Regions from separate parts of the Bradyrhizobium sp. 613_E4_N2_2 genome, predicted to be linked through region 4. Evidence: predicted binding sites of a transcription regulator. Region 4 holds the regulator's gene; each other region holds the start of a gene.
The links. The regulator LexA, encoded in region 4, represses DNA repair genes until DNA is damaged. The targets are predictions, from matches to a motif close to TGTTCNNNNTGTGTTCNG.
Positions count from the first base shown of each region.

Region 1 (3,209 bases), 2.8 Mb from region 4:
GGTGTCGCCGACGTCATCGGAGCGGCGCTCGGGCGTGACGATGCGTGGGGGAGTGGTCATGCGGGCAGGATAACACGATGCAGCGGTTTCGCGAGCCACCAGCACAGGCTGGCCGGAATGACGGCGACGACGGCGAGCATCGCCGAAAGCTTCAGCGCCTCGGGCGCGGAACGGACACTCGGCACGATCACCGCCGAGGTTTCGGAGGGCACGACGAACATGCCAACCATGACGAAGCCGGCCGCGCCCACGGCCGCGGCGAGCCACGCCATCCAGATCATGTTGAGATCGGCGTAGACCGCCGCCAACGCAAATATCAGGCCGGCGACGACTGCAGGAAGGAACGAGGCGAGAATCGTGACGATGGCCAACAGCACGACCGCGATCGAAACCAGAGCACGCAGTGCTTCCAGTTCGAGGAACACGAGAAACATCTGCAGCACCGCGGCGCCGAGCGCCGTTACCGTCACAGCAACCAACGCGGCGGTCGTCAGCGGCCCGACAATGGAGAAAATCACGACGATACCGGCCACGCGCGAAAGGCGACGAAACAGGGCGGCGACGGGATTGGCGTGGGCCGCGCTCACTTCGACAGCTCCTTCAGGCCTAGCCGGATGAGTTGCGCGGTCTCGGCGCTCTCGCCCGCGCTGCGCGATGCGGATGCAATAGCGGCAGCCGCCTGCGGCTGGCCGTAGCCGAGATTGACCAGCGCAGAGATCGCATCTGCCACCGGGCGCGGCGCGCGCTGGTCGTCGACGGCGCCGGCGAGATGCACGACGGCGGGATCGACATTGGCGAAAGCAGGCGCCTTGTCCTTCAGCTCGGTAACGATGCGCTCGGCAACCTTGGGGCCGACGCCCGGCGTGCGTGCCACCGCGGCCTTGTCGCGCAGCGCAATCGCGTTGGCGAGGTCGGAAGGCGCCAGCGTGCCGAGCACGGCGAGCGCGACCTTGGCGCCGACGCCCTGCACGGTCTGGAGCAGGCGAAACCATTCGCGCTCCTGGTCGGTGCGGAAGCCGAACAGCTTTATCTGGTCCTCGCGGACGTAAGTCTCGATCGACAGCACCGCGGCCTCGCCGGGCGAGGGCAGATGCTGCAGCGTGCGGGCCGAGCAATGCACCTGATAGCCGACCCCGCCGACGTCGAGGAGCACATAATCCTCGCCGTAGGAATCGATCAGGCCCTTGAGCTTGCCGATCATAAGCCCGCCACCTTCAGCCTGAGCGCCGTGCTTTGGCGATGATGGGCGTGGGTAATGGCGATGGCGAGCGCGTCGGCGGCGTCCGCTGACGGCGGCTCGGCTTTCGGCAGCAAAATCTTCAGCATCATCGCGATCTGGTGCTTGTCGGCGTGGCCGGCGCCGACCACCGTCTTCTTGACTTGGTTCGGCGCGTATTCGGCGACAGTAATGCCGAACATCGCGGGCGCCAGCATGGCGACGCCGCGGGCCTGGCCGAGCTTCAGCGTCGCGACGCCGTCCTTGTTCACAAAGGTCTGCTCGACCGCGGCTTCCATCGGCTTGTGACCGGACAGGACAGCGGCAAGCCCCTCATGGATCGCGAGCAGCCGGCTCGCCAGCGGCAAATCGTCCGGCGGTTCCACCGAGCCGCAGGCGACGTAGATCAGGCGATTGCCCTCGGCCTCGATCACGCCCCAGCCGGTGCGGCGCAGGCCGGGGTCGATGCCGATGATGCGAACGGGGCCACGAATCGGGAGCGCAGTCATGGGCCAGTGATAGCGGCTGGCTGCGGTGGGGGAAACAGAAACAGAACGGAAGTAACAGGGGAAGTGGGGTGTCGCGATTGGGCGCCCGCGATGACGACCACAAGGCACGCGGTCATACCCCGCGAAAGCGGGGTATCCAGTACGCCGCGGCTTCTCCGTATCCTTCTGGCGTCTCTGGAATACTGGGTCGCCCGGTCAAGCCGGGCGACGACAGCGGAGATTGGGATTAGCGACCTCAGCCGCCCATCTTCGCCAACAGCGCGTCCGACATCTCGAAATTGGCGTAGACGTGCTGGACGTCGTCGTGCTCGTTGAGCAGATCCATCAGCTTCAGGAGCTTCTCGCCGGTCTCGTCGTCGACCGCGACCGTATTCTGCGGCTTCCAGATCAGCGCAGCCTTGCGCGGCTCGCCGAACTTGGCTTCCAGCGCCTTGGCGACGTCGCGATAGCCTTCGGTCGAGGCGTAGATCTCGTGTCCGCCTTCGCTCGATACCACGTCGTCGGCGCCGGCCTCGATCGCGGCATCCAGCACCGCGTCGTCGGAGGCGACGCTGCGGTCGTATTCGATGATGCCGGTGCGGTCGAACATGAAGGAGACCGAGCCGGTTTCGCCGAGATTGCCGCCCGATTTGGTGAAGAAGGAGCGGATGTCGGAGGCGGCGCGGTTGCGGTTGTCGGTCAGCGCCTCGACGATGACGGCGACGCCGCCGGGGCCGTAACCCTCGTAGCGGATCTCGTCATAGTTCTCGCCCTCATTGCCGAGCGCCTTCTTGACGGCGCGCTCGATATTGTCCTTCGGCATGTTCTCCTGGCGCGCCGCGATGATGGCGGCGCGCAGGCGCGGGTTCATGTTGGGGTCGGGCGTGCCCAGCTTGGCCGCGACGGTGATTTCCCGCGCCAGCTTGCCGAACAGCTTCGACTTCTGGGCATCCTGCCGCCCCTTGCGGTGCATGATGTTCTTGAATTGGGAATGTCCGGCCATGCGTGTCTCGTAAGGAATCGTGCGCCAAAGGTGAGCGTGGGAAGCGCGGCCTTATAGGCCGCCAACCCACCGGAATGAAAGAGGCTCTACGACTTTAAGGTAATACCGTAGTGCCCCGTGCCTAGGAGCCAGGCACCGTTAACCCTGATTTCATTCCGGCCTGCGAAAATAGCAACCGCCCGTTCCCCGACAAGAGTGACCTGATGGCGTTCGCATTGTTTCGGAAGCGTCTGCCCGACTTGTCCGCGCCCGTGGCACCCCCGCAGGCCGCGCCGTCGCCGGTCGATCCCGCGCCTGCCCTGTCGGCCGAGGGCGATTCCGCCAGGGAAATCCTGGAACTGCTGGAACTCGAGCTCGGCGCCATGATCCGCCAGCTCGAGCGGGCCGCCAACTCGGTCGCCGGCGGCGCGGAGGCGACCGCGGCAACGCTCGCGGATATTCGCGAGCGCACCGACGCCCTCACCGGTCGCACCAATGCGGCGCAGTCGAACGCCTCAACCTT
Region 1 is NZ_CP197234.1:1,281,848-1,285,056, reverse strand. Features, by position in the region: gene ruvB (Holliday junction branch migration DNA helicase RuvB) at 1-60, opposite strand, end outside; gene AB7290_RS05995 (hypothetical protein) at 57-587, opposite strand; gene ruvA (Holliday junction branch migration protein RuvA) at 584-1,201, opposite strand; gene ruvC (crossover junction endodeoxyribonuclease RuvC) at 1,198-1,725, opposite strand; gene AB7290_RS05980 (YebC/PmpR family DNA-binding transcriptional regulator) at 1,961-2,707, opposite strand; gene AB7290_RS05975 (methyl-accepting chemotaxis protein) at 2,911-3,209, shown strand, end outside.
Region 1: ruvC (crossover junction endodeoxyribonuclease RuvC) is a predicted target of LexA. The motif match lies at 1,756-1,773, and genes of this name have one in related genera.

Region 2 (3,209 bases), 210 kb from region 4:
GCCGGAGCAGCGAGAGCGAACAAACAGGCCGAAGCCAACAAAACCTTCTTCATTTTCAAACTAATCCCAGTCCCGGTTTCTGTTTTTGCCTTCCGTGCGTTCGGAAGGACATCGGACGCCGTGGTCCAACTGATGTCGTGCTTACACGAGCAAAGCCGCAAGTTGCGTCTCCCAAAAGCCACAATAATCGCAAAACGTAACGGTGACTGACCTATAATTCCCGTTGCCCACGCAAAAAGGCCGGCGCGAGGCCGGCCTTTGATCTCCAAGCGATTTCAGAGGGATGTCAGTATCTTGCGATCATCGGACCGCCCCAGCGATAGTTCACGCGGACGAGGCCGATATCGACGTCCTGGCTGATGCGATCGGAGCGTGTGGCAACGCCGAGCGGGGCGAAATTGCCGGATCCGGTGAAGCCGATGGTGCGGTTGCCGAGGAAGATGTGGTCGTACTCGAAGCCCACGGTCCAGTTCGGGGCGAATCCGAACTCGACGCCCGCACCCACGGTGCCGCCCCAACGGGTCTCGTTGGCCCGGTCGAACTCGAGGCCGCTGGCGACGTCGAAGCTGCGGTAGCGATCGCTGACGACGGCGCCGCCGCCCTTCACGTAGACCAGGACGTTGTTCCAGGCGTAACCGACCTGACCGGTAATCAGGCCGAAGGCGTTGATCTTCGAACGATCGCGCAGGCCGCTGATCGCACTGATGTTGTCACCCGAGAAATCGGCCCAGTTGCCCTGGCCTTCGAAGCCGAACACCCAGTTGGCTGACTGCCAGCGGTAGCCGACCTGGCCGCCGACCGTGCCGCCGGTCGCGTTGTGGCAGCCTTCGCCTACGAGAACGCCACCGCCGATATCGACGTCCCAGCACTTGTGGCTGGTGCCGCCGCCGCCGTTGATACCGATGTAGAAGCCGCTCCAGTCGTAGATGGTCGCGATCATCGGTGCCGGAGCCTTGGTGTAGGGACGCGCAGCGAGATCTGCCGCGCTTGCGGGAGCCGACAGCCCCAACGCGATTGCACCAATAGTACCAATCAAAATCTTATTCATTGCAGTCCCCCCAGTTTCTGACCGCTTTTCGAAGTCCCCGAAGCGGCTGATCAGGCGCGACGCCTATAAGAATCTAATTCCGCGGCAAGCGTAGCTTAGGCGGTCGGCGGAGTCCGTCTCCGGAATGCAACAGTCGGGCGGCATCTGAACTGCCTCTAACTTGATGAATGTTAAGCTGTTTTCGCCGTTCTCAGGAATTCGGGGAAATTCCATTTGGCGCAGGCCGTCTTTGTGCAGCGCGGTGTCGTCTTGCCAGCGCAACAAGGTGAGGGGAGTCATAAGAACAAATCTGGAACGAACCGGCCAGGGGTGCTATATGTGGGGATAAGTGGAGGGGTGACGGGCCGATCCGTCCGCGCAAGCGTATAGGGTCGCGTCAACAGGTTGCAGAGGACGCGGGCGCGTCCCGGGCCTTCTAAAATTCAGTGGCATTCGGAGTGGAGAGCGGCGATGGCGGGAAGCGTCAACAAGGTCATTCTGGTTGGAAATCTCGGCAAGGATCCCGAAATCCGCCGCACCCAGGACGGGCGGCCGATCGCGAATTTGAGCATCGCCACCTCGGAGACCTGGCGCGACAAGAATAGCGGCGAGCGCAAGGAAAAGACCGAGTGGCATCGCGTCGTGATCTTCAATGAAGGGCTCTGCAAGGTCGCCGAGCAGTACCTGAAGAAGGGCGCGAAGGTTTACATCGAGGGCGCGCTCCAGACCCGCAAATGGACCGACCAGAGCGGCGCCGAGAAGTACTCCACCGAGGTCGTGCTCCAGGGCTTCAACTCGACCCTGACGATGCTCGACGGCCGCGGCGGCGGTGGAGGCGGCAGCTTCGGCGACGAGCCGGGCGGCGATTTCGGCTCCTCCGGTCCCGTCAGCAGCGCGCCGCGCCGTGCCGTTGCCGCCGGCGGCGGCGGTGGCCGCAACAGCGACATGGACGACGACATCCCGTTCTGAGACGGGCGGGGCGCTTCGCCCCTGATGTCACCTTGCTCGCGTAGAGAGACAGGATTCCTTACCAATTGGCGGGCAAAGCTCGGTTTTTCCGGGCTTGCCTCATGTGCTGCCTCAGGCCTTTGACGAGGCGTGATGTGAATGATATTAACTTGATGTTAATTCTATTCACATTGGTCGGCCGTCGATCGGAGAAAGCCCTGCATGAGCGTTGCGCCGCTGCTTGAGGCTGCTCCAGCGATCCCGCTGCATGCCTTTGCCGCCATGGCCGCCTTCGTGCTCGGCCTTGTCCAGTTTGCTGCCCCCAAGGGAACGCTGCCGCACCGGACGATCGGCTGGATCTGGGTGGCGCTGATGGCGGTGGTGGCGGCCTCGTCGTTCTGGATCCACCAGATCCGTCTGATCGGGCCGTTCAGCCCGATCCATCTCCTGTCGATCTTCACGCTGGTGATGCTACCGCTCGCGGTGTGGCGGGCGCATACCCATCGGGTCGCCGATCACCGGCGTATCATGATCATGACGTTCATCGGCGCGCTCGTGATTGCCGGGCTGTTCACGCTTGTGCCTGGACGGATCATGCACCGGGTGATTTTCGGAGCCTAGGACGTGGTTCCCGGCGGCTCATTCCGGCTTCGCTCGAGGCAGTGGTGCTGAGCTCGTAAGTCTCTGGAAAAACAGTCGGAAAAACCGCTTCCCCAGACCTCGCAAGGGTGGTTATCAGGGGGGCGATGCGCTATATGATTCCCAGATAAAATCTCACCGGATTTCCCCTTGGCTGACGACGACAACAAGCCCGGCGACCAGCCGGCGCAACCCTCGGACATTCGTCCCGTTTCCATCTACGAGGAGATGAAGAAGTCCTACCTCGATTACGCGATGAGCGTGATCGTGGCGCGTGCGCTGCCCGATGCGCGCGACGGGTTGAAGCCGGTTCATCGTCGCATCCTCTACTCGATGAACGAGCAGGGGCACACGCCCGACAAGAAGTACGTCAAGTCGGCGCGCGTGGTCGGTGACGTCATCGGTAAATATCATCCGCATGGCGACCAGTCGATCTACGACGCCATGGTCCGGATGGCGCAGGACTTCTCGATGCGCGTGCCGCTCATCGACGGCCAGGGCAATTTCGGCTCGGTCGACGGCGATCCCCCGGCCGCCTATCGGTACACCGAAGCGCGACTGACGAAGGTGGCGTTGGCTCTGCTGGCCGACATCG
Region 2 is NZ_CP197234.1:4,246,640-4,249,848, forward strand. Features, by position in the region: gene AB7290_RS20330 (outer membrane protein) at 1-53, opposite strand, end outside; gene AB7290_RS20335 (outer membrane protein) at 287-1,048, opposite strand; gene AB7290_RS20340 (single-stranded DNA-binding protein) at 1,499-1,996, shown strand; gene AB7290_RS20345 (DUF2306 domain-containing protein) at 2,198-2,596, shown strand; gene gyrA (DNA gyrase subunit A) at 2,765-3,209, shown strand, end outside.
Region 2: AB7290_RS20340 (single-stranded DNA-binding protein) is a predicted target of LexA. The motif match lies at 1,328-1,345, and genes of this name have one in related genera.

Region 3 (3,209 bases), 3.1 Mb from region 4:
TCGGGCGGGAAGTAGATGCGGACGATGTCGGCCTTCTTGTTGGCGACGAGATCGACGAAGCCGGGATCCTGATGGCTGAAGCCGTTATGGTCCTGCCGCCAGACATGCGAGGTCAGGAGATAGTTCAGCGAGGCGATCGGTCGCCGCCAGGGCAGATGCCGCGTCACCTTCAGCCATTTGGCGTGCTGGTTGAACATGGAATCGACGATGTGGATGAAGGCCTCGTAGCAGGAGAACAAGCCGTGGCGGCCGGTGAGCAGATAACCCTCGAGCCAGCCCTGGCAGAGATGCTCGCTCAAAACCTCCATCACGCGGCCGTCTTGGGCGAGATGCACGTCGTAAGGCTCCGTCGGCTCCATCCAGACCCGTTCGGTCGCCTCGAACACGGCGTCGAGCCGGTTTGACGCGGTCTCGTCCGGACCCATGATGCGGAAGTTGCGCGCCTCGGCGTTGAGGCGGATGACGTCGCGCAAAAATTTGCCGAGCTCACGCGTCGCTTCGCCGGTGACGCCGCCGGGCTGCGGCACGTCCAACGCAAAACTGCGGAAGTCCGGCAGCTTCAACTCCTTCTTCAACAGGCCGCCATTGGCGTGCGGATTGGCGCCCATGCGCCTGTTACCTTCGGGCGCCAGAGCCTGGAGCTCGGGAATAAGCGCGCCGCTGCCGTCGAACAGCTTCTCGGGCTCGTAGCTGCGCATCCAGTCTTCGAGGATTTTCAGATGCGCCGGGTTCTCGCGACAGCCCGCAACGGGAACCTGATGTGCGCGCCAAAAGCCCTCGACCTTCTTGCCGTCGACCTCCTTCGGGCCGGTCCAGCCCTTCGGGCTGCGCAGCACGATCATCGGCCAGCGCGGCCGCTCGACGCTCTTGCGGCCGTCGCGGGCATGCTGCTGGATCGAGCGGATGCTGGCGAGCGCGACGTCGAGCGCATCCGCCATGGCCTGGTGCATCAATTCGGGATCGTCGCCCTCGACGAACAGCGGCTCGTGGCCGAACCCGCGGAACAGGTCGCGGATCTCCGCGTCGCGCATCCGTCCGAGCACGGACGGGTTCGCGATCTTGTAACCGTTGAGGTGCAGGATCGGCAGCACGGCGCCGTCATGGGCGGGATTCAGGAACTTGTTTGAGTGCCAGGACGCCGCGAGCGGGCCGGTTTCCGCCTCGCCATCGCCGACGACGCAGGCGACGATCAGGTCGGGATTGTCGAATGCGGCGCCATAGGCATGCACCAGCGCGTAGCCGAGCTCGCCGCCTTCGTGGATCGAGCCCGGCGTTTCCGGCGCCGCGTGGCTCGGAATGCCGCCGGGGAAGGAGAACTGCCTGAAAAGTTTTCGCAATCCGTCCGTATCGCGCGCGACGTCAGGATAGATCTCGCTGTAGCTGCCTTCGAGATAGGTGTTGGCCACCATGCCCGGGCCGCCGTGGCCGGGACCGCAGATATAGAGCACGCTGACATCGAGCGCGCGGATGACGCGGTTGAGATGGGCGTAGATGAAGTTCAAACCGGGCGTCGTGCCCCAATGTCCGAGCAAGCGCGGCTTGATGTGCTCCGGCCGCAACGGCTCGCGCAGCAGCGGATTGTCGAGCAGATAGATTTGCCCGACGGAGAGGTAGTTCGCGGCGCGCCAATAGCGATCGAGCAGATCGAGCTCGCTGCTCCCTGAGGCCGATTGTCGTTGATTTGTCATGTTCCTGCTGACTTTCACCCAGCGATCGTCACCAACTTTGTTCCGGTGCGATTGATCCCTGTCCGGCATCGAACAGGATCGCCGCGACCGGTGTGTTGCGTGAGGTCAAAGGACCGCGCCCGAAATTTGGGCGGCTACTGTGCATGGGGTTGTTTTTCAGTTTTTTGTTTGTGTTCTTGATTTGTTCCTTTGGCGTGCTATCTTGGCTTCATGAGTCCAGCATCCTCTCATGCTCTCAAGCACCCGCCGGTCACGGCGCCCTCCGAGCCGGCGGGTGCGGACTCTGATTTTCCCGAACTGGCGGTCGCCATCGACAAACAGCGCAGGCGAGGGCGGGGCGCCCAGTCCAATGCCAGCGGCCGCTTCGAGGCCGAGGCCCGCGTCGCCTTCGACGATGGCTGGCAGAGCCTGGAGGAGCTGCCGCCGTTCAAGACCACCGTTGGCGTCGACACCTCGCGCAAGGTGATCACCCGCAACGAATCCCCCGATATCGGCTTCGACCGCTCGATCAATCCCTATCGCGGCTGCGAGCACGGCTGTGTCTATTGCTTCGCGCGGCCGACGCACGCCTATCTCGGCCTGTCGCCGGGGCTCGACTTCGAGTCAAAGCTGTTTGCCAAGCCCGAGGCGCCTTCGCTGCTCGAGAAGGAGCTGGCCGCGACCGGCTACGAGCCGCGGATGATCGCGATCGGGACCAATACCGATCCGTATCAGCCGATCGAGCGCGAGCGTAAGATCATGCGCGGCATTCTCGAAGTGCTGGAGCGCGCCGGCCATCCGGTCGGCATCGTCACCAAGTCGGCGCTGGTCGTGCGCGACATCGACATTCTCGCGCGGATGGCCAAGCGCAACCTCGCCAAGGTCGCGATCTCGGTCACCTCGCTCGATCCAAAACTCGCGCGGACCATGGAGCCGCGCGCGGCGACGCCGCCGAAGCGGCTGGAGGCGCTGAAGCAGCTCTCGGAGGCCGGCATTCCGACCACCGTGATGGTCGCGCCCGTGATCCCCGCGCTGAACGATTCCGAGATCGAGCGCATTCTCGATGCCGCCGCCCATGCCGGCGTCAAGGAAGCCTCCTATGTGCTGCTGCGGCTGCCGCTGGAGGTGCGTGATCTCTTCCGCGAATGGCTGATGGCCAACTATCCGGACCGCTACCGCCACGTCTTCACCCTGATCCGCGACATGCGCGGCGGCCGCGATTACGACGCGAAATGGGGTGAGCGGATGAAGGGCACCGGACCGATGGCCTGGACCATCGGCCGCCGCTTCGAGATCGCCTGCGACAGGCTTGGGCTGAACAAGCGGCGCTCCAAGCTGACGACGGATCACTTTGCGAGGCCGAAGCGGAACGGCGATCAGCTCAGCCTGTTCTGACCGGGAAGCGAAAGAGGCGTAGCATGAGCCAGGAACTTGCCGCGCCGGTGCCGCGGCTCACCGTCATCACACTGGGTGTGAGCGACATTCGCGCCAGCATCGCCTTCTATGACGCGCTCGGCTTCTCGCGTCGGCTGAAGGGGACCG
Region 3 is NZ_CP197234.1:7,144,101-7,147,309, reverse strand. Features, by position in the region: gene AB7290_RS33825 (phosphoketolase family protein) at 1-1,688, opposite strand, end outside; gene AB7290_RS33820 (PA0069 family radical SAM protein) at 1,899-3,062, shown strand; gene AB7290_RS33815 (VOC family protein) at 3,086-3,209, shown strand, end outside.
Region 3: AB7290_RS33820 (PA0069 family radical SAM protein) is a predicted target of LexA. The motif match lies at 1,860-1,877, and genes of this name have one in related genera.

Region 4 (3,209 bases):
ATCGGTGAATCTGGTGAGGATCACGGGGTGGCCGCTGGTCCAGGCCTTGCCGGGAAGCCCCTCGTCATATCCGAAATGCAGACCCTCGCTCACGTCCCTAAACGCGGACAACCCTTCGCCGTAGAGGCCGCCGCCGAATTCCAGCCGCATGCGCGTGCGGTCAGGCACCCAGAGTTCAACGACGCGAATGAAGGTCTTCATCGAACGTGCCCGCCGTCTCAAGCCGCACCAAGCATCGGCCATTTGGCTGCGGAACGGACGTTCAAAATTCAGGCAGGACAGCGCAAACTTCGTGCGGTGGAGACGCCACGGCTTGGTCCGCCCGATGGAGTTTCGCGGGACACAAACGACACCATCTCGCCGGCCTCGGCCGGCGATGGCGATTTCAATCCTGGCCCGACCTGCCGGCCGGGAATGGCTGCATCAGCCGATCGGCAGGCGGGTGATGGTTGTCCGGCTGTCGGTGATGGTCTGCGGCTTGTGCTCGCGCTCGCCGAGCGGCTGGGTCACCGGTAGCTGCAGCACGGTCGCACGCTGGCCTTCGACCAGCTGCGTCACCAGCACGGATTTGCCGTCGGGGAATTCGATCGCATCATGATGGCGATCGGGAATGTGCGGATCGATCTTGCCGAACTTGCCGACGCGCGAATTGACGGTGCGCGTCCAGATCCAGCGATTGTCGTAGCGGACGTTGTCGGCGAAGGCGAGCTCCGTCCCCGGGAGCAGGCAGACCGCGACGGTCGGATCGGCCGCGGAGGCAAAGCCGCGCGTCGAGGTGCCGCGGAAGGTTGTCGTGACGATCGTCTCGCCGACTTCGGCGGGACGCGACGCGACGGCATGCAGGCTGTAGTCACACATCGGGTGCTCCTCATGCAGGGATAGCGACCCACGTCTCTTAATCGAGGCGCAGGCCTCTATCAGAGTGGAAATACCAAACGTTCTGCCGGGTTGTAGGCAAATCTACGGCTCGCCGCCGCAGGCCGCAATCACATTAACTTTCCCGAATCCACCAGGAACAAAGCCCGCCCCTTTGCATTCTGCAGGCGCGTGTCAGCGCCCCGCAGGCGCCGACCAGCCGGAATATTGCCAGCCCGGCCGCGACGGTTGGTCGACGGCCTTGCGGACTTGCTCGCTTACGGCGGTGTCCTTGCGGACACGGGGCCGCGATTGCGCGGCCAAGGCTTGCACGGCCAAGGCTTGCACGGCCAAGGCTTGCGACGCTGATGCTGCGATCAGCGCCACAGCAATTTTGCTCGGAACGATCCGGCGCATGCATTCTCCTCGAACCTGAAGGCCGCGAAGCAGGGCTGCTTCGTGCGGCGTGCCGAGGATTTACCGTCGGAGGAGGGGCCGGATAATCTGCGCGAAACCAGAAAGACTATCCAGCGGAAGCGGACAATCGTCCGCTCCAATCTCGGATCAGCGATGCCGATCGAAAGAGCGCGGGGCGCCCAATAACCGATACCGGCACGTCCGGTATCAATACTTCCGGTACAGCCCGATCAGCTTGCCCTGGATCTTCACCCGGTTGGGCGGGAGGATGCGGACCTCATAGGCGGCGTTGGCGGGCTCGAGCGCGATCGAGGCGCCGCGGCGGCGGAAGCGCTTGAGCGTCGCCTCCTCGTCGTCGATCAGCGCCACCACGATATCGCCGGTATCGGCGCTCTCGTTGCGCTGGATCAGCGCCATGTCGCCGTCGAGAATGCCGGCCTCGACCATGGAATCGCCGCGCACTTCGAGCGCGTAATGTTCGCCCGAGCCGAGCATGTCAGGCGGTACGCTGATGGTGTGGCTGCGGGTCTGCAAGGCCTCGATCGGCGTGCCGGCCGCGATGCGGCCCATCACGGGGACCGCGACGGGGCGCTCGCCCTCGTCCGCCGGCGGGCTCGAAGTCGTGCGGACCTTGCCGAGATTGCCTTCGATGACGCTCGGTGTGAAGCCGCGGCGGCTGCCGGCGGCGGCCTGAAGCTCGGGCAGCTTGATCACCTCGATGGCGCGGGCCCGGTTGGGCAGGCGCCGGATGAAGCCGCGCTCCTCGAGCGCGGTGATCAGGCGATGGATGCCTGATTTCGAGCGCAGGTCGAGCGCGTCCTTCATCTCATCGAAGGAGGGCGGCACGCCGCTTTCCTTCAGCCGTTCGCTGATGAACCGCAGGAGCTCGTATTGTTTGCGCGTTAACATCTCGACCAAAATCCCCCGGTTGATGTCGTTCGATTCCGAGACGCTGAATTCAGCAGTAAGCCGCTACATTCTCGAAACAAATCATGAACGGACACTATATGTTCGATACATGTTCCGCAACTGCTTAATTTACCGTGAACGCGACAAAGTTCGCGGAACGCACGCGAACGAAGCGATCACACGGGCAGCCGCAAGACCTCGCAAGGCGTGCCGGCTTCGGCCTTCGGCGCGAATGGCGCGCGCACGAGAAGTGCCTGTGCCGCAGCAAGATTCGCAAGCAGCGAGGAATCCTGGTGATTGACCGGAAGGGCGACGAGCGTGCCGTCGTCGCGCAGCTCGAGGCGTGCGCGCAGGTAATCCTCGCGCTGGTCATTGGCGCCGACATCGCGGCCGAGCACCGCGCGTTCGCGGCGGTGATGAATCATCGAACGGCCCGAAAGCGCGCGAATCAACGGCACCATGAACAGGAAGCCGCAAACGTAAGATGACACGGGATTGCCGGGCAGGCCGATCACACGCATCGCGCCGAGCCGCCCGTTCATCATCGGCTTGCCCGGCCGCATCGCGATCTTCCAGAACGCCATCGAGATACCTTCGTCCCTCAGCGCCTGCTGGACCAGATCGTGGTCCCCGACCGACGCGCCGCCGGTCGTGATCAGGATGTCCGCGCCGCTCTCCCGCGCGCGGCCGATGCCGGCCGTGGTGGCCTCCAGCGTGTCGGCGGCAACCCCGAGGTCGATGGTATCGGCGCCCTCGCTGCGGGCGAGCGCGTGCAGGGCATAACCGTTGGAATAGACGATCTGGCCGTGACCCGGCGTCGTACCCGGAATCACCAGCTCGTCGCCGGTGGCGAGGATCGCGACCTTCGGGCGTCGCCGGACCGGCAGTTGCGGGTAATTCATGCCGGCGGCGAGCGCGAGGTCGCGCTCGGTGAGCCGGGCCCCTTTGCGCAGCAGCACGTCGCCTTCCGAGAAGTCGACGCCGGCGGGGCGGATGTGCCGCCCCGTTACGGCGGCTTCCTTGATGGT
Region 4 is NZ_CP197234.1:4,037,856-4,041,064, forward strand. Features, by position in the region: gene AB7290_RS19250 (GAF domain-containing protein) at 1-201, opposite strand, end outside; gene AB7290_RS19255 (hypothetical protein) at 424-858, opposite strand; gene AB7290_RS19260 (hypothetical protein) at 1,051-1,272, opposite strand; gene lexA (transcriptional repressor LexA) at 1,480-2,181, opposite strand; gene AB7290_RS19270 (molybdopterin molybdotransferase MoeA) at 2,358-3,209, opposite strand, start outside.